Regions from separate parts of the Sodalis sp. RH14 genome, predicted to be linked through region 2. Evidence: predicted binding sites of a transcription regulator. Region 2 holds the regulator's gene; the other holds the start of a gene.
The links. The regulator PhoB, encoded in region 2, activates phosphate uptake and scavenging genes when phosphate is short. The targets are predictions, from matches to a motif close to CTGTCATAAAACTGNCNNAT.
Positions count from the first base shown of each region.

Region 1: ugpB (sn-glycerol-3-phosphate ABC transporter substrate-binding protein UgpB) is a predicted target of PhoB. The motif match lies at 3,774-3,793, and genes of this name have one in related genera.

Region 1 covers NZ_CP178739.1:5,464,925-5,473,539, forward strand. The annotation lists gene ACL2XQ_RS24920 (sn-glycerol-3-phosphate import ATP-binding protein UgpC) at 1-575, opposite strand, end outside; gene ugpE (sn-glycerol-3-phosphate ABC transporter permease UgpE) at 582-1,427, opposite strand; gene ugpA (sn-glycerol-3-phosphate ABC transporter permease UgpA) at 1,424-2,314, opposite strand; gene ugpB (sn-glycerol-3-phosphate ABC transporter substrate-binding protein UgpB) at 2,380-3,699, opposite strand; gene ACL2XQ_RS24940 (IS256 family transposase) at 5,005-6,213, shown strand; gene ACL2XQ_RS24945 (CDP-diacylglycerol diphosphatase) at 7,359-8,117, opposite strand; gene ACL2XQ_RS24950 (MFS transporter) at 8,244-8,615, opposite strand, start outside.
Region 2 covers NZ_CP178739.1:1,117,557-1,126,171, reverse strand. The annotation lists gene ACL2XQ_RS04970 (PstS family phosphate ABC transporter substrate-binding protein) at 1-72, opposite strand, end outside; gene phoR (phosphate regulon sensor histidine kinase PhoR) at 69-1,406, opposite strand; gene phoB (phosphate response regulator transcription factor PhoB) at 1,431-2,120, opposite strand; gene sbcD (exonuclease subunit SbcD) at 2,332-3,645, shown strand; gene ACL2XQ_RS04950 (AAA family ATPase) at 3,642-7,316, shown strand; gene ACL2XQ_RS04945 (SDR family oxidoreductase) at 7,276-8,358, opposite strand; gene ACL2XQ_RS04940 (LysR substrate-binding domain-containing protein) at 8,470-8,615, shown strand, end outside.

The sequences.
Region 1 (8,615 bases), 1.6 Mb from region 2:
GTCACATACAGACTGGTGGTCCTCAGCCGCCGATGCAGTATTTGCAGTTCCAGCCGCATCTGGGTGCGTAATTTGGCGTCAAGATTGGATAACGGCTCATCAAACAGGAATACCGCCGGCTCCCGCACCAGCGCTCGCCCCATCGCCACGCGCTGGCGCTGCCCGCCGGACAGTTCGCGCGGCTTGCGTTTCAGCAGTTCCCCAAGTTCCAATATCTGCGCCACGCGCTCCACCAGCCGTTGGATATGCTGTTTGCCGAAACCGCGAATTTTCAGGCCGTAGGCCATATTGTCATAGACGCTCATATGGGGGTAGAGCGCATAATTCTGAAACACCATGGCAATGCCGCGATCCTTGGGTTCACGCTCCGTCACCCGTTCGCCATCGATATAAATATCGCCGCTGCTGACGCTCTCCAGCCCCGCGACCATGCGCAGCAGGGTCGATTTGCCGCAGCCGGAAGGCCCGACCAGTACGATAAACTCCCCGTCGGCCACATCCAGGTTTAAGGGCGCTATCACCGACGTCTTGCCGTCATAGGTCTTTTCGACCGCTTGTAAAATCAAACTCGCCATAATGTTTTATTTCTCGCTATCAACCAGGCCGCGCACAAACCAGCGCTGCATCAGCAATACGATTGCCAGGGGCGGGATCATGGTCAGCAGCATCGCCGCCATCACATAATTCCACTGCGTGGCGCTGTCGCCGCTGGCGATCATGCTGCGGATGCCCGCCACCGCGGTGCCCATCGCGCTGTTGTTGATAATCAGGATCGGCCACAGATACTGGTTCCAGCCGTAGATAAAGATGATCACAAACAGCGCCGCCAGATTGGTTTTCGACAGCGGCAGCAGGATATCCCACAAAAACCGCAGCGGCCCGGCGCCGTCGATGCGCGCCGCCTCCAGCAGTTCATGGGGAATGGTCATAAAGAACTGGCGGAACAGGAATGTTGCGGTGGCGGAGGCCATCAACGGCAACGTCAGGCCGGTATAGCTATCAAGCAAATGCAGATTGGCTATCACATCGACGGTGGGAAAAATACGCACTTCCACCGGCAGCATCAGCGTCATGAAGATCAGCCAGAAAAACAGGTTGCGCAATGGAAAGCGAAAATAAACGATGGCGTAGGCGGATAACATCGACACGCTGATCTTGCCCAGGGTGATTCCCAGCGCCATGACCAAGCTATTGAACAGCAGCCGGCTGAACGGCACCGCCTGGCTGCCCACGCCCTCTTGCCAGACATGGCGGATGTTTTCCCACAGATGGCTGCCCGGCACCAGGCTCAACGGCACCTGGAACACCTGGCGGTTGTCCATGGTGGCCGCCACCAGCGCGATATATAACGGCAGCAGAATAACGGCAACGCTTAGTATCAGTATTAAATGGCTGAAGATATCCAGTCCGCGGCGATGTTCTATCATTGATATCGCACCTTACGCTCGACAAAACGAAACTGGATGACCGTCAGCACAATCACCACCATCATCAGCACCACCGACTGCGCGGCGGAACTGGAGAGATCCAGGCCGGCAAAACCCTCGCGGTAGATTTTGTAAATCAGGGTAGTGGTGGCCTGCACCGGCCCGCCGGCGGTTGCCGCGTCGATGACCGGAAAGGTATCGAAAAAAGCGTACACCAGGTTGATGACCAGCAGGAAAAAGCTCACCGGCGTGATAAGCGGCAGCGATAAATCGATAAATCGCCGTACCGGGCCGGCGCCGTCGATGGCCGCGGCCTCCACCAGTGAACGCGGAATGGATTGCAGCGCGGCGAGGAAAAACAAAAAGTTATAGCTTACCTGCTGCCAGATGGAGATCAGCACCACCAGGAACATCGCCTGCCCGCTGTTTTGCGCATGATTCCAGTGATACCCCAGATTATTGAGCAGATAGGCGATAAGCCCCAGCCCGGGGCTGAACAGGAACATCCACAATACCGCAGCCACCGCCGGCGCCACCGCGTAGGGCAATAGCAGCAGCGTCTGGTAAATACGTTTGCCGCGCAGCACATAATCCACCAGCGCCGCCAGCAACAGCGCCACCAGCAGGCCGATGCCGGTCACCAGGCCGCTGAAGATAAGCGTCGTGACCAGGGAATCCAGATAATATTCATCCTGTGTCAGCTGGACAAAATTATCCAGGCCGACAAAGGTATTCTCTATTCCGAACGGGTCCACCCGCTGCACCGAATACCACAGCGCGGTCCCCGCCGGCCAAAGAAAAAAAATCGCGGTAATCACCAACTGCGGCAGCACCAGAAGATAGGCCAGCCAGCGTTGTTTGAATCCGCGATGGGGCGCGATAGCCATAAACAACCCAACCCGCAATGCAAAAATGTACCCGCCGCACGGCGCGGCGGGTCGCCAACTGAGGTTTACTTCAGCGATTGTTCAAACCGGCGCAGCAACTGGTTGCCGCGTTTAACCGCGCTGTCCAGGGCCTCCTGAGGCGTGGCCTTGCCGGTCCAGACGCGTTCCAGCTCTTCGTCCACCACGGTGCGGATTTGCTGCATATTGCCCAACCGCATGCCTTTGGTGAACGGCAACGGCGGTTTATTCAGCATCTGGCGGGTGGCGATATCGGCGCCGGGGTTTTTGTCATAAAAACCCTGGGATCGGGTCAGCTCATACGCGGCGGTGGTGATGGGCAGGTAACCGGTTTTCTGATGCCACTCGGCGGCGATATCAGGCTGGGCAAGGAACTGCAGGAACTCCGCCACCCCTTTATAGGTCGCGTCATCCTTACCGCTCATCACCCACAGGCTGGCGCCGCCGATAATAGCGTTTTGCGGCGCGTTCTTCACGTCGGCGTCATACGGCATCATACCCACGCCGTAATTAAACTTGGCATACTGGCGAATCGCGGCCAGGGAGCCTGACGAGGCGGTGGTCATGCCGCATGAGCCGTTGTAAAACTTCTCGGTGGACTCGTCCTTACGACCGAAATAGCTGAAATCCCCTTTCTTGTTCATGTCCGACAGCAATTGGATATGCTTCACCTGCTCGGGCTTATTAAAAATCAGCTCCGCGTCGTTGCCGGCAAAGCCGTTATCCTTGGTCGCCACCGGCAGGCCATGCCAGGCGCTGAAGTTCTCGATTTGGATCCAACCCTGCCAGCCGCTGGCATAACCGCATGCCATACCGCTGGCGCGCAGTTTAGCGGCCGCCGCGGCCAGTTCCTGCCAGGTTTGCGGGGCATGTTCCGGATCCAGTCCGGCTTTTTTAAAGGCGTCCTTGTTGTAATACAATACCGGGGTCGAGCTGTTGAAGGGTTGGGACAGCAGATGCCCGGTCTTACTGTCGCTGTAGTAGCCGGAAACGGTGGGCACAAACGCCGACTCGTCATTCTTGATGCCGGCCTGTTCAAACACCTGGTACACCGGCTTATAGGCCTTGCTGGCCATCATGGTGGCGGTGCCGACTTCATACACCTGCAAAATCGCCGGCGCGGTGCCGGTACGGAATGCCGCGATGCCCGCCGTCAGGCCCTGCTCGTAATTCCCCTTGTACACCGGCACGACATGATAATCAGGATGCGTCTGGTTAAAGCGCGCGGCCAGGGAATCCACCTCGGTGCCCAGCACGCTATCCATTGAATGCCAGAAAGGAATTTCGGTCACTGCCTGGGCGCTGGTGCTCACGGCCAGCGTCAACGCCACGCTTAAGGCGGCGATACGAATTGAGTGCTTCAACATGCCATGCTCCTGAATGCCGGAAAAGTTCATCGGCCTGTAACATGACATGCTGAAATGACAGAAAAATAACACCCTTATGACAGCGGGGTGACAGCGCGCGGCGAATTCTCCGCCCAGCGCGTCGCCAGGCGGGCCTGACGGTGTCGGAATTAACCGGCGAGTCGGCTTAACGCCCTTAATTCCCAGCGGGAAAGCCTGCCGATGGGGGCGAAGGGGCAGTCTCAGTTCACCGGAGCGCACCACGGCACGGCAGGCCCGCTGCGCTTTGAGCTTACAGGCGGGCCGGCAAGCATCACAATTAATCTGCTGGCTGCTGGCGACTGACGGCGGGCGGCGGGAGGCGGGAGGCGGGGAGGTTTATGTCGTTTCGGAGAAGGTTTCGCTTGCCGTGCGTCGGGTTGCTTTATGTATTGCCGGGTGCCGGCAAGCGACAAAGAGGCCGTACCGCGACGGCCTCCTTGACCTCCGCGCGCCCGGCAGGTCGCGCGTCGCTGCGCGATGCCTTCCGCCGCCCATGCCCCCGTGATGCACCGGCCCGGTATGCGCTCCCGGCGCTACCGGGCCTTTCGCCGCTCCCGGCGGCTCATGCCGGGGTCACAGGCGCCGTCAGCGCGCTTTATGCCGGTCCCCATGTCGCGGTTCGCACGGCATATTATGAAACAACAGCGGCGCTGATGCTTGGGATAAGGTCTGGCGCCGGGATACGGTTAACCATTACAGAATGCAACGGGTCTGGAATGCCGCTGACATAGCGAAAAGCAGGCATACCGAAAGAGACTTATCAGTCATGCAGTCATGCAGTTATGCCATATGACATTCATCATTCAATTTTGAGTTTTAACATTAAGCATTAAGCATTAAGCATTACGCTTTCAGCCATTAGCCATCAGGCTGTAAACATTAGCGCAAAAGGAATACTGAGACCTTTCCCGGTAAGCGCATACCGCTAAGGACCCCAAAACGCTGTTTTGCTGGCAGGCGATGGTGTTGACGTGGTGCCGGCATAGAGTGCGCCGGCGGCGCACGTCACGGCTGGATGAGCCGCCGGGAGCGGCGAAAGCCCGGCTTGCGTCTGGAACGCATGCCGGGCGGTCCAAAAGCCGGGATGGGTGATGCCGGGCACCGCGCAGCGGCGCACGATCTGCCGGACGCGCGGAGGTCAAGGAGGCCGTCGCGGTACGGCCTCTTTGTCGCTTGCCGGCACCCGGCACGACATAAAACAACCGAACGCATGAGCCTGTACATAAGATTGTGTAATCGCCTGATTTTGATATGTTCAATCCATCATTAGAATTAGGTGAATTTATGGACGAAAAATTGCTACAGGCTCTCGCAACTGAGCTGGCTAAAAGTCTCAAAACCCCTGAGGATCTGAGCCAATTTGATCGGTTTTTAAAAAAATTAAGTGTTGAGGCTGCCCTTAAAGCTGAACTGACTCACCATTTGGGTTATGAGAAAAATCAGCTCAAATCGGGTTCCAACGCCCGTAACGGTTATTCCTCTAAAACGGTTACCACAGGTGATGGCCCGCTAGAGCTGAGGACACCTCGTGATCGCGAAGGGACCTTCGAGCCCCAACTAGTGAAGAAAAATCAGACCCGTATTACCGGAATGGATGACCAGATCCTGGCGCTTTATGCCAAAGGCATGACCACCCGTGAGATATCGGCGATGTTTAAGGAAATGTACGATGCGGATGTCTCACCAGCACTGATATCGAAAGTCACTGAGGCGGTTCTGGAGCAGGTCACTGAATGGCAGAATCGCCCACTCGATACGCTCTATCCCATCATTTACCTGGACTGCATCGTGGTAAAAGTTCGCCACGACGGTCGCGTCATCAATAAATCCGTGTATCTGGCGTTGGGAATTAACATTGAAGGCCAAAAGGAACTGCTGGGCATGTGGATGGCAGAGAACGAAGGCGCGAAGTTCTGGCTAAACGTGTTGACCGAGCTTAAAAACCGGGGATTACAGGATATTTTTATCGCCTGCGTCGATGGCCTGAAAGGCTTTCCTGACGCTATTAATACGGTCTACCCGAGGACCTGCATTCAGCTTTGTATCGTACACATGGTGCGTAACAGCCTGCGCTTTGTCTCCTGGAAAGACGCCAGGGCCGTCATGCGAGACTTGAAGGCAGTGTACCAGGCACCGACGGAGGAAGCGGGACAGCGGGCGCTGGAGACGTTCGCCAGCGTATGGAACTCCCGTTATCCGCAAGTAAGCCGGAGCTGGCAGGCTAACTGGACTAACCTTGCGACATTCTTCGCCTATCCGGAAGACATTCGCAAAGCGATCTACACCACAAACGCCATCGAGTCGCTAAACAGCGTGATCCGACACGCTATTAAAAAACGCAAGGTATTCCCGTCAGACGAATCGGTAAAAAAAGTGGTGTGGCTGGCCATCCAGGCGGCGTCAAAAAAATGGTCGATGCCGGTGAGGGAGTGGAAGATGGCATTGAATCGTTTTAGTATAGAATTTGGAGATCGTTTAAGTGGTCATTTATAAAAAGGCGTTTACACAGATTCCTAAACAGGCTCTCGCTGCGCGATGCCTTCCGCCGCCCGTGCCCCCGTGATGCACCGGCCCGGTATGCGCTCCCGGCGCTACCGGGCCTTTCGCCGCTCCCGGCGGCTCATGCCGGGGTCACAGGCGCCGTCAGCGCGCTTTATGCCGGTCCCTATGTCGCGGTTCGCACCGCATATTATGAAACAACAGCGGCGCTGATGCTTGGGATAAGGTCTGGCGCCGGGATACGGTTAACCATTACAGAATGCAACGGGTCTGGAATGCCGCTGACATAGCGAAAAGCAGGCATACCGAAAGAGACTTATCAGTCATGCAGTCATGCAGTCATGCAGTTATGCCATATGACATTCATCATTCAATTTTGAGTTTTGAGTTTTAACATTAAGCATTACGCTTCCAGCCATTAGCCATCAGCCTGTAAACATTAGCGTAAAATGAATACTGAGACCTTTCCCGGTAAGCGCATACCGCTAAGAACCCCAAAACGCTGTTTTGCTGGCAGGCGATGGTGTTGACGTGGTGCCGGCATAGAGTGCGCCGGCGGCGCACGTCACGGCTGGATGAGCCGCCGGGAGCGGCGAAAGCCCGGCTTGCGTCTGGAACGCATGCCGGGCGGTCCAAAAGCCGGGATGGGTGATGCCGGGCACCGCGCAGCGGCGCACGATCTGCCGGACGCGCGGAGGTCAAGGAGGCCGTCGCGGTACGGCCTCTTTGTCGCTTGCCGGCACCCGGCACTGCATAAAACAACCTAACGCATGGCAAGCGAAACCCTCGCCGCGGCAACATAAACCCCACCCGCAAGCCGTACGCGAAAACCCTCGCCGCGGCAACATAAACCCCACCCGCAAGCCGTACGCGAAAACCCTCGCCGCGGCAACATAAACCCCACCCGCAAGCCGTACGCGAAAACCCTCGCCGCGGCAACATAAACCTCACCCGCAAGCCGTACGCGAAAATCCCGCCGCGGCAACATAAACCCCACCCGCAAGCCGTACGCGAAAATCCCGCCGCGGCAACATAAACCTCACCCGCAAGCATCAGCGAAACCCTCGCCGCGGCAACATAAACCTCCCCCGCAAGCCGTACGCGAAAATCCCGCCCAAGGGCGACCCGGACATGTCCGCTTAGCGCAGGATGGCGCAGTTGTGATCCTGGATCTCCTCGCTGGAAGCCAGATTACCGCGCAGCAAGTTGCGCTCGCCGGCCAGCAGCGCGAAGCCGCCGTCGGCCAGCGGCACCAGGGCCAGCGTAAAATGCCCCATGTTATCCGCCGCGTCCGGCACGCCGCGCGCCAGCATCAGAAACGGGCTCTGCGCCGCCAGTTCGGCGGCGGTAACGTGCATTGCCAGGTACGGATGCCCCATCAGCGGTTCGCCCAAGGGGCGCCAGGCATTGCCGAGGGCGGCGGCTTCGCCGTCAAGCCGGCGCCGCACATCGGGACGCAGGCAGGAGATATGGATATGCAACTGGTTCTGCGTGCGGCCCGAGGCGGAATTAATCGCCAGGGAGAGGGCGCTGTCCGGGATTGGCGCACCGCGTTTTTCGGCGAGATAGTGCCGCGCCCGCCAGGCGTCATAAAAGAAGTTGGGGGTCTGGGGCTGTAACAACTGCGGGCTTTCCATACCGGTTATTTTTTCGGTCGGCATCAACAAATACTGCAGGGGGCCGTTCAGGTCCTTAAGTATCACGTACCCCGCCGCCAGGTTGACTTGCGCACAAGGCGCCGGCTGTCCGGTTTTTTGCTGTCCGGGTACGCATTTCTGGCTGACGATCTTCCACAGCGCATCGGGGTTGCCGCCGGGCAAGCGGCTGTAATAGACGCCGGCGCCAAGGGCCGCGATAACCAGCAACAGTATCGGCAGGAAATATCGGTTACGCCGCATATTCATTACAGCCCTCATTATTTTCGCATAATCAAAAAAAACGGGCCGCACCACTGGGGATCCGGCCCGTCATTCTCCAGCCGGCCGGGGGATGGCCCCTGACTGCCGGCGCGCTTATTTTAACAGCTACAATGACCGATGCCGAGTCTCGTGCGTGGCCAGCAGCGCCAGCAGCGTCAGGGTCGCCATTGAGGCCAGGTAGATGCCGACATAGAACAGACCATAATTGGCGGTCAGCCAGGTGGCGATATAGGGCGCGACCGAAGCCCCGATAATCGAGGAAACGTTATAGGAGAACGACGCGCCGGTATAACGCACCTCGGTGGGGAACAGCTCGGGCAGCAGCGCGCCCATGGGCCCGAAGGTGAGGCCCATAACGGTAAAACCGCACAGCAGGAACGCCATTACCAGCCAGATATTGCCCGAGCCAAGCATGGACGGGAAAACCAGCGCGAACAGGATGATAATCAGGGTTACGGTGATCATGGTCCGCCGGCG
Region 2 (8,615 bases):
CGGCCGCGCCGCCGCCGGCAGGGTCAACAGCAGGCAGAGCAGCCAGCCCAGGGTTTTTACTGCTTTTATCATCGGGATTTGACACGTGAAGGAGAAGTGGGGTTATTTTCGGCCAGGACGGGGAGGACAATCAACCGGTTGGGCAAGGTAAAAAAGAAGCGGGTACCCGCGCCCGGCTCGCTGATAACATCAAGATGGGCGTCATGATTGCCGAGCGCGTGCTTAACGATGGCAAGCCCAAGGCCGCTGCCGCCGGTCTGGCGCGAACGGGCTTTGTCAACCCGGTAAAAACGCTCGGTCAGGCGCGGTAAATGCTCCGGGGCGATGCCCGGCCCGTTATCGCTGACCTGAAACTGCGCGCCCTCAGCGGTACGCTGCCAGCACACCTCGATGCGGGTGCCCGGCGGCGTATGGATGACCGCATTGTATATCAGGTTCGACATCGCGCTGCGCAGCTGATCCTCATTGCCGCGCACCAGCAACTGTTCATTAACCCGGAACACGATCTCATGCCGTTCCTGGCTGAGCGCCCCGGCGCTTTGCTGCAGGCGCTTGAGAATGGCCGGAATATCGACGCGTTCATTGACCTCGCCCTGGGGCGCGGCCTCGATACGGGATAACACCAGCAACTGCTTGACCAGGCGCTCCATGCGCTGCGTCTGATCCTGCATAGTGTGGATGGCCTTGGCGCGCATGGCTTCATCCATATCCTGGTCGTTCATCATTTCCAGATATCCCTGCAACACCGTCAGCGGCGTACGCAGTTCATGGCTGGCATTGGCGAAAAAGTTGCGCCTGGCGCCTTCCAGCTGGCGCATCTGGGTCACGTCGCGGGCCACCATTAACAGCTGGTCGTCGGTATAGGGCATCACGCGGAATTCAACGTAACGTTGCTTATTGAGCAGCAGGGTCAAGGGGCGCTCGAACGACTGGCCCTGGATATAGCTGTTGAATTCAGGATAGCGCAGCAGGTTAAGGATATGCTGGCCGTTGTCTTCCGGCCAGCGAAACCCGAGCAGCTGCTGCGCCAGGCCGTTGCACCAGAAAATATGGCCGTCGTCGGTCAACATCACCAGCGCATCAGGCAAGGTTTCCGCGCCGCTGCGAAAGCGTTTGAACAATGTCGCCAGTTCACGCCGCCGCCGCCGGTGGCGCAACTGCATCTGATGCAGGCCATAGAACAGCGGTTCCCAGCTTCCCCGCCCTTCCGGCGGCGTATGCCGGAGATCGACCCATAACCAGCGGGACAGCCGCAGTTGGTAATAATAGTTGCGCACCAGCGCGGCCAGCAGCGCCGCCACCAACAGCCAGGCCAGGTGGCCGACAAAAAGCGACAACAGCAGGGCCGGCAGGCAAAACAGCCCCAGTTCCAGCAAAATCTTACGCCAGGATAAACGTTCCAGCACCGGCAGAGCTCCCCTTATACCGCGCTAATAGCGCGCGGAAAAACGATAGCCGGTGCCGCGGACCGTCTGCACCATCCGATCGTGACCGCCGGTTTCCAGCGCTTTGCGCAGGCGGCGAATATGCACATCAACCGTCCGGTCCTCAACATACACATTAGTGCCCCAGACATGATTTAACAACTGTTCCCGGCTATATACCCGCTCGGGATGGGTCATGAAAAAGTGCAGCAGTTTAAATTCGGTCGGTCCCATCTCCAGGGCCAGTTCGTTGGAGGTTACCCGGTGCGACGACGGATCCAGGCTTAGGCCCTGCAGTTCAATCTTATCTTCCACCGCCATCGGCGAAATACGGCGCATCACCGCCTTGATCCTGGCCAGCAGCTCCTTGGGCGAGAACGGTTTGGTGATATAATCATCGGCGCCCACTTCCAGCCCCCGCACCCGGTCTTCCTCCTCGCCGCGCGCGGTCAGCATCATGACCGGAATATCGCGGGTCAATACCTCGCGTTTCATATGTTTGATAAATTGTATTCCCGAACCGCCTGGCAACATCCAGTCGAGCAATACCAGATCCGGATAAGGCTCCGCCATACGGCTGACCGCCGTGCCGTAGTCTTCGGCTTCGATGGGCTGGAAGCCATTCTGTTCAAGTACGAAGCACACCATTTCACGAATCGGCGCTTCGTCTTCCACGACTAATATGCGTTTTGCCATTTTTTCCTGCCATTAATCTCTGCGGTTAACGTGCCCGGGCATTATGCGTCACTTTTATGACAGATTTATTAAAATCAGCCCATCGTGCCAGAAGCATAGCGGATGGCGGTTTTTTTTCGTCCCGGGTTGCCAAATTAACAGCTTTACGTCGGCATCGCCCGGGGTAAGGTTTATACTCTCGCCCTGACTTTTGCACTCTGGCTGGAGCGTCATGCGGATCATTCACACTTCTGACTGGCACCTGGGTCAGTCGTTTTTCACCAAAAACCGCGCCCGGGAGCATCGCGCCTTCCTGCAATGGCTGGTGGCGCAGGTGGCAGAGCGGGATATCGACGCGGTGATCGTGGCCGGCGATATCTTTGATACCGGCACCCCGCCCAGCTATGCCCGCGAACTGTTCAACCGTTTCGTGGTGGCGTTGCAGCCGACCGGTTGCCAGCTGATCATACTGGCGGGCAATCATGACGCGGTGGCGACATTGAACGAATCCCGGGCGCTGCTGGCCTGCATGCATACCCGGGTTATCGCCGGCGGCGGGTTCGGCGCCCGGGACGATGACGACAACGCCGACGGCGACCGCGAAGACAGCGGCGGGCAACCGGTTTTTGTACTTAACGATCGTAGTGGAAAGCCGGGGGCGATACTGTGCGCCATCCCCTTTTTACGCCCGCGGGATGTGCTGACCAGCCGCGCCGGAGAATCGGGGGATGATAAACAGCGGGCGCTGATGGACGCCATCGCCGCACATTACCAGGCGCTATATGACCGGGCGCTGGCCCTGCGCGCCCGGTTGCCCGGCCGGCTGCCGATTATCGCCACCGGACACCTGACCACGGTGGGCGCCGCCACCACCGATTCGGTACGCGATATTTATATCGGCAGCCTGGACGCGTTTCCCGCCCAGCTGTTTCCTCCGGCGGATTATATCGCCCTCGGCCATATCCACCGCCCGCAGTGCGTGGGCGGACAGCAGCATATCCGCTATTGCGGTTCGCCCATCGCCTTGAGTTTTGATGAGACCGGGCAGCCCAAGCAGATCAATATAGTCAGTTTCGACGCCGGGGGCGTGGCGGACATTTCCCCGGTTTTGATCCCGGAAACCCAGGCCCTGCGCCTGATAAAAGGCGACCTGGCGGACATCGAGGCGCAGTTGCGCTCGTTTAGCGATTACCCGGGGCCCACGCCCGTCTGGCTGGATATCGAGGTGGTGACAGACGCCTGGCTGAATGATATCCAGCAGCGTATCCAGCAGTTGGCGGCCGATTTGCCGGTGGAAATCGTGCTGTTGCGCCGTAACCGCGAGCAGCGGCTGTCGGCACTGGCGCGCCGGCAACGGGAAACGCTGGTCGAACTGAGCGCCGGGGACGTGTTTGAGCGGCGCCTGGCGCTGATCCCCTCCCCCGCGCCGGAGAACCTGGACGCCATACGCTTGCTCTATCGCCAGGTAACGGCGGACGTACAGCAAGGCGCCGCGGCGGAAAACCCGCCGGCGCCGGATGCCGCAACCAAAGGAGACGCCCGGTGAAAATCCTGACGCTGCGGCTGAAAAACATCAATGCGCTCAGGGGCGAGTGGAAAATTGATTTTACCGCCGACCCCTTCGACCGCGCCAGCCTGTTTGCCATTACCGGTCCCACCGGCGCCGGCAAGACCACTATTCTTGACGCCATCTGCCTGGCGCTGTATCACCGCACGCCCCGCCTGGACGCGTTGCCCGGCCAGGAATTGATGACCCGGCTGACCGCCGAATCGCTGGCGGAAGTCGAGTTTTCGGTCAAGGGCGTGGGCTATCGCGCCTTCTGGAGCCAGCGCCGGGCGAAAAACAGCCCGCAGGGCAAACTGCAAAACGCCAGGGTCGAACTGGCGCGTTTGGCCGACGGCGCCATCCTGGCGGATAAAATCAGCGATAAGCTGCGCCTGACCACCGAACTGACCGGCCTGGATTTCGCGCGTTTTACCAAATCGGTGCTGCTGGCGCAGGGGGATTTCGCCGCATTTTTAAACGCCGATGCGAAAAATCGCGCCGAACTGCTGGAGGAACTGACCGGCACCGATATCTACGGCCGCATTTCCGCTGAAATTTTCGAACGCCATAAAACGGTGCGCGGGGAACTGGAGGCACTGCGTACGCGCGCCGCCGCCATCGAACTATTGAGCGAACCCCAACTGCGGGAACTTGACGCCGAGCTGGATAGCCTGCGCCTGGAGCAGGCCCGGCTGAACGCCGAACAATCGCAGTCGCAACGGCATCACGCCTGGCTGGAGCGGCAGCGCCAGTTGACCGGCGCCCTGGCGCAGGCGCAGGCCCAGCGCCAGGCCGCGCAGGCGGCGGCGCAGGAAGCACAGGCGCCGCTGGCGCGACTGGCGCGCGGCGAACCGGCGGAATCCCTGCGCCCCCTGCTCGACGATCGGCAACGCAGCGCCGTGGACCTGGAACGGGCTGAGCAGGAGCTCGCCCGCGCGTGCGCGCTGGAGCTGCAAAGTCAGCAGGCGCTACAACCGCTGCGGGAGCAGGCGGATACCGCCCGGCGGCGCTGGGAGCAGCACGCCCGGCATCAGTTGGCGCAACAGCAGTTGATAAACGACCATCTCGTGCCGCTGGACCAGAAAATCGCCGGGCTGGAACAACAGGCCGCGCAACAGGAGGAACAGCGGTTAGCCCAAACGGAACAGCAGCGGAAACGACAGGCGCTGCAGGCGCTGAAACAACAACAACATCAGGAGGCCGGGCAACAGGCGCAGCTTGTCGCCCGCTATCTGCTTGAGCATGCCGCCTGCCGGCAATGGGGCGGGCAGCTCCCCCTCTGGCGCGAGCTGTTTGCCCGCCGCCGGCGCGAACAGCGCGACATCGACGAACTGGCCCGGCAAGGCGCGCAAATCACGCAGGAACTTGAACAACTCGATATTGCGCGCCAGAAGGAACTCAGCGCGTCGCAGGCCTGCCGGCAACGGGTAATGACCTTCACGGCGCAGTTGGCGGAACGTCAGGGCCTGCACGATGAGCAGGAATCCCGGTTCCCGTTGGCCGCGCTGCGCGCCGACTGGCAGCACAGCCAGCAGCAGCGCGGCCGGCGCGCCCTGATGTCGTCCCTGCTGCCGCAAATGGAGCGTGTAAGCCGCGATCTGGCGGCCAACCGCACGCGGGAAGATCAACTGCGACGCGACTGCGACGATATTACCGCCGCGCTGGCGGCGCTGCGGCGCGCCGAGGCGGATAAGTCCGCCCTGCTGGACGAAATGACCGCGCGCCATCGCCTGGAAATGCATATCGTCTCGCTCGGGGAACTGCGCGGAGCGTTGCGACCGGGGGATCCCTGCCCCCTATGCGGCGCCACCGAGCATCCCGGCATCGCCCTATACCAGGACCTGCAGCCGCAACACACCGATCGGCGGCGGCAGGAACTGCTGCCGGAGGTGGAGCGGCTCAAGGCCGAAGTGGTGGCGGCGTTTACCCGTCTCGAGATGCTGCAGCAGGAGCAGCGCCAGGCGACGGCGCAACAGGTACGCCTGCAAGAGGAACTGGCGTTGCTGGACGACGCCTGGCGACAGGCCGCCGCCGGGCTGGATCTGGCGCCCGGCGAACACGCCGCCGCCTGGCTGGCTGAGCAGGACGCGCATGAGCAGGCATTGGCCCGGCAGTTGGAGGCGCGTGAACAGGACAACCAGGGGCTGCAGGCGGCCCGCGACGCCCTTGCCCAGGCCGACGGCGAATGGCAACGGCTCGACGCCCGTCTGGCGCTGAATGCCCAGCAGAAGGATGCGGTGACCCAACGTCTGCGGCAAACGCAGCAGCGCCGTCAGGAACAACAGCAACGGATGGACGAACTGGCGGCGCAAAGCAGCGAGGCTCTCGCCCAACTGGGACTGACCCTGCCGGCGGATTCCGCGGTTGACGCCTGGCTGGCCGAACGCCAGGAGGAGTGGCGGCAGTGGCAGTACCAGCAAGAGCGCGAACAGACGCTGAAAAACGACCTTATCGCGCTGGAAGGCGAACTGCGCGGCCACCGGGAAGCCCAGGCCGAACTGGCGCAACAGTTGGCCGACCTCGCGCAGCGGCAGCAGACAACCGGCAACGCGCTGCGCCTGGCGCGTGAAGAACGCCGCAAACTGGCCGGCGATGACAGCGTGGCGCAGCTCAACGCCCAACTGAGCACACGGGCCGGGGAAGTGGAGCGGGACCGGCGGCAGTCCGAACTCAGTGTACAGCAGGCGCAGGAAAAGCTGCATCTGCTGGCCGGTGAAATCCGCTCGCAGCGGCGGCGGCTTGAGGAACTGACTCAACAAGCGCAGCAGGCGGCGACGGCGCTGCGGCAGGCGCTGGCAAACAGCCCGTACGCCGGGCTGGCCGAGCTGCAGGCGGCCCTGTTGCCCGGGCAGGAGCGGGACCGGCTGCGTGAGCTGCGCGAGAAAATAAAGGAAGAGCGGCAGCGCGCGGAGGTGATGTGGCAGCAGGCGGAGCTGGCGCTGCGGCAACACCATGACGATCGTCCCGCCACCCTAGACGAGGCTGCCGACTCTGCCGCCGTGGAGCGAACGTTGGCCGATATTAAGGCATTATTATGGGAGCTGGCGCGGCGGCAAGGCCAGCTACAGCAGCAACTGGCAAGCCACCGCCAGCGCCAGCGCGATCAGCAGAGCCTGATGGCGGAAATCAGCGCGGGCGAAGGCCGCTACGCCGACTGGAGCTATCTCAACGAGCTGATTGGCTCCAAAGAGGGCGACAAGTTCCGTAAGTTCGCCCAGGGTCTGACGCTTGAGCACCTGATTTATCTGGCGAACCAGCAGTTGTCCCGCCTGCACGGCCGCTATCAGCTGCAGCGCAAAACCGAGGCGGAGCTGGAGCTTGAAGTGGTGGATACCTGGCAGGCGGATGCCGTGCGCGACACCCGCACCCTTTCCGGGGGCGAAAGCTTTCTGGTGAGCCTGGCGCTGGCGCTGGCCCTGTCGGACCTGGTCAGCCACAAAACCCAGATTGATTCGCTGTTTCTCGACGAGGGCTTCGGCACGCTGGACGCCCAAACGCTGGATATTGCCCTGGATGCGCTCGATTCGCTTAACGCCACCGGCAAGATGATAGGCGTCATCAGCCATGTGGACGCCATGAAGGAACGCATCCCGGTGCAAATCAAAGTGAAAAAGATCAACGGTCTGGGCATCAGCAGGCTGGAGGCGCGTTATGCGGTGCGCCCGGAATAACGCGGCGCCGGCGGAATTCATCGAACAAGGCGTAGAACATCGCTTCGGTGTCGACAAAATCATGAAAACCGAAGCGGCGCGCCTTACTGCCGTCGGCAAACATATCGTAATCCCAGGAGAACACGAAATCGGCGAACGGCCAGCCCGACACCGCCTGATAATCCGGTGCGGATAAACGGTGCCGGCGGGTTAATTCCCGCCAGAGTTCCGTTTTATCCGCCATGACTTCCTTTAGCGGCATGGGCAATGGCGGCGCCAGATCCAATTCAAAATAGCCGGCAATTTTCGGCCACAGCTCACTCCAGCGGAACAGATCGCCGTTATTGATGTTAAACGCCTGGTTGCCCGCACGGGGCTCGGTGGCGGCCCAGAGCGTGGCCCTCGCCAGCAGCCCCGCATCGGTCATTTCCATCAGCGCGTGGTAAGCGCCCGGTTTGCCGGGAAAACGCAGCGGCAACCCCAGCGCCTTGCAGATGGAGGCATAGACGGCAATGCTCATGGCCAGGTTCATCGGATTGCCCAGGGAAAAACCGCCCACCACCCCCGGCCGGATGGCGGACCAGGTCCAGCGTTTATTGCGCTGGCGTTGCTCCAGCCAGGTTTGTTGCGCCACGTTGAATTCCGGCGGCATATGTCCCGCATCGGTTTCCCGCGCCGGTGTCTTAAACGGCCCCAGGTGCGCGCCATAGACTTTATAGCCCTGCATCAGGCTGACATGCTCCAGTTTCCCGGCAACCGGCTCGATTGCCTCAACGACGTTTTTCAGCATCATCATATTGGGAACAACCAGTCCCGCCCAGTCGGACGCATCCTGGTAGGCGGCGTAGAAAATATGGGTAATGCCGGTCAGCGGGCGCAGCGCCCGGCCCGTCGCCTGCGCGTCCAGCAAATCCACCGCCAGGTAGCTGACGCCGGGCCGGTCGCGGCCGCCGCGGCGCGACAGGCCGATAACCTGCCACCGCCGGGATTCCAGTTCCGCGACGAGCCGGCCGCCGATAACGCCGTTGGCGCCCACCACCAGGGCAATCCGATTATTTTGCATGTGTTTTCTCCGCTGAAAAAAGACGATGCGTCACTATAATTGATAAGCAAAAAAGTGATAATAGGACCATAACCACTATCAGTTATAAGTAAAACTAATAAACGGAACACCATGGATAAACTCACCGCGATGCATACCTTCGCGCGCGTGGCCGAGCTGGGCAGCCTGTCCGCGGCAGCGCGCGATCTGGGCCTGACGCAGCCCGCCGTAAGCCAGCAGGTGGCCGCCCTGGAAAAACTGCTGGGCACATTATTGCT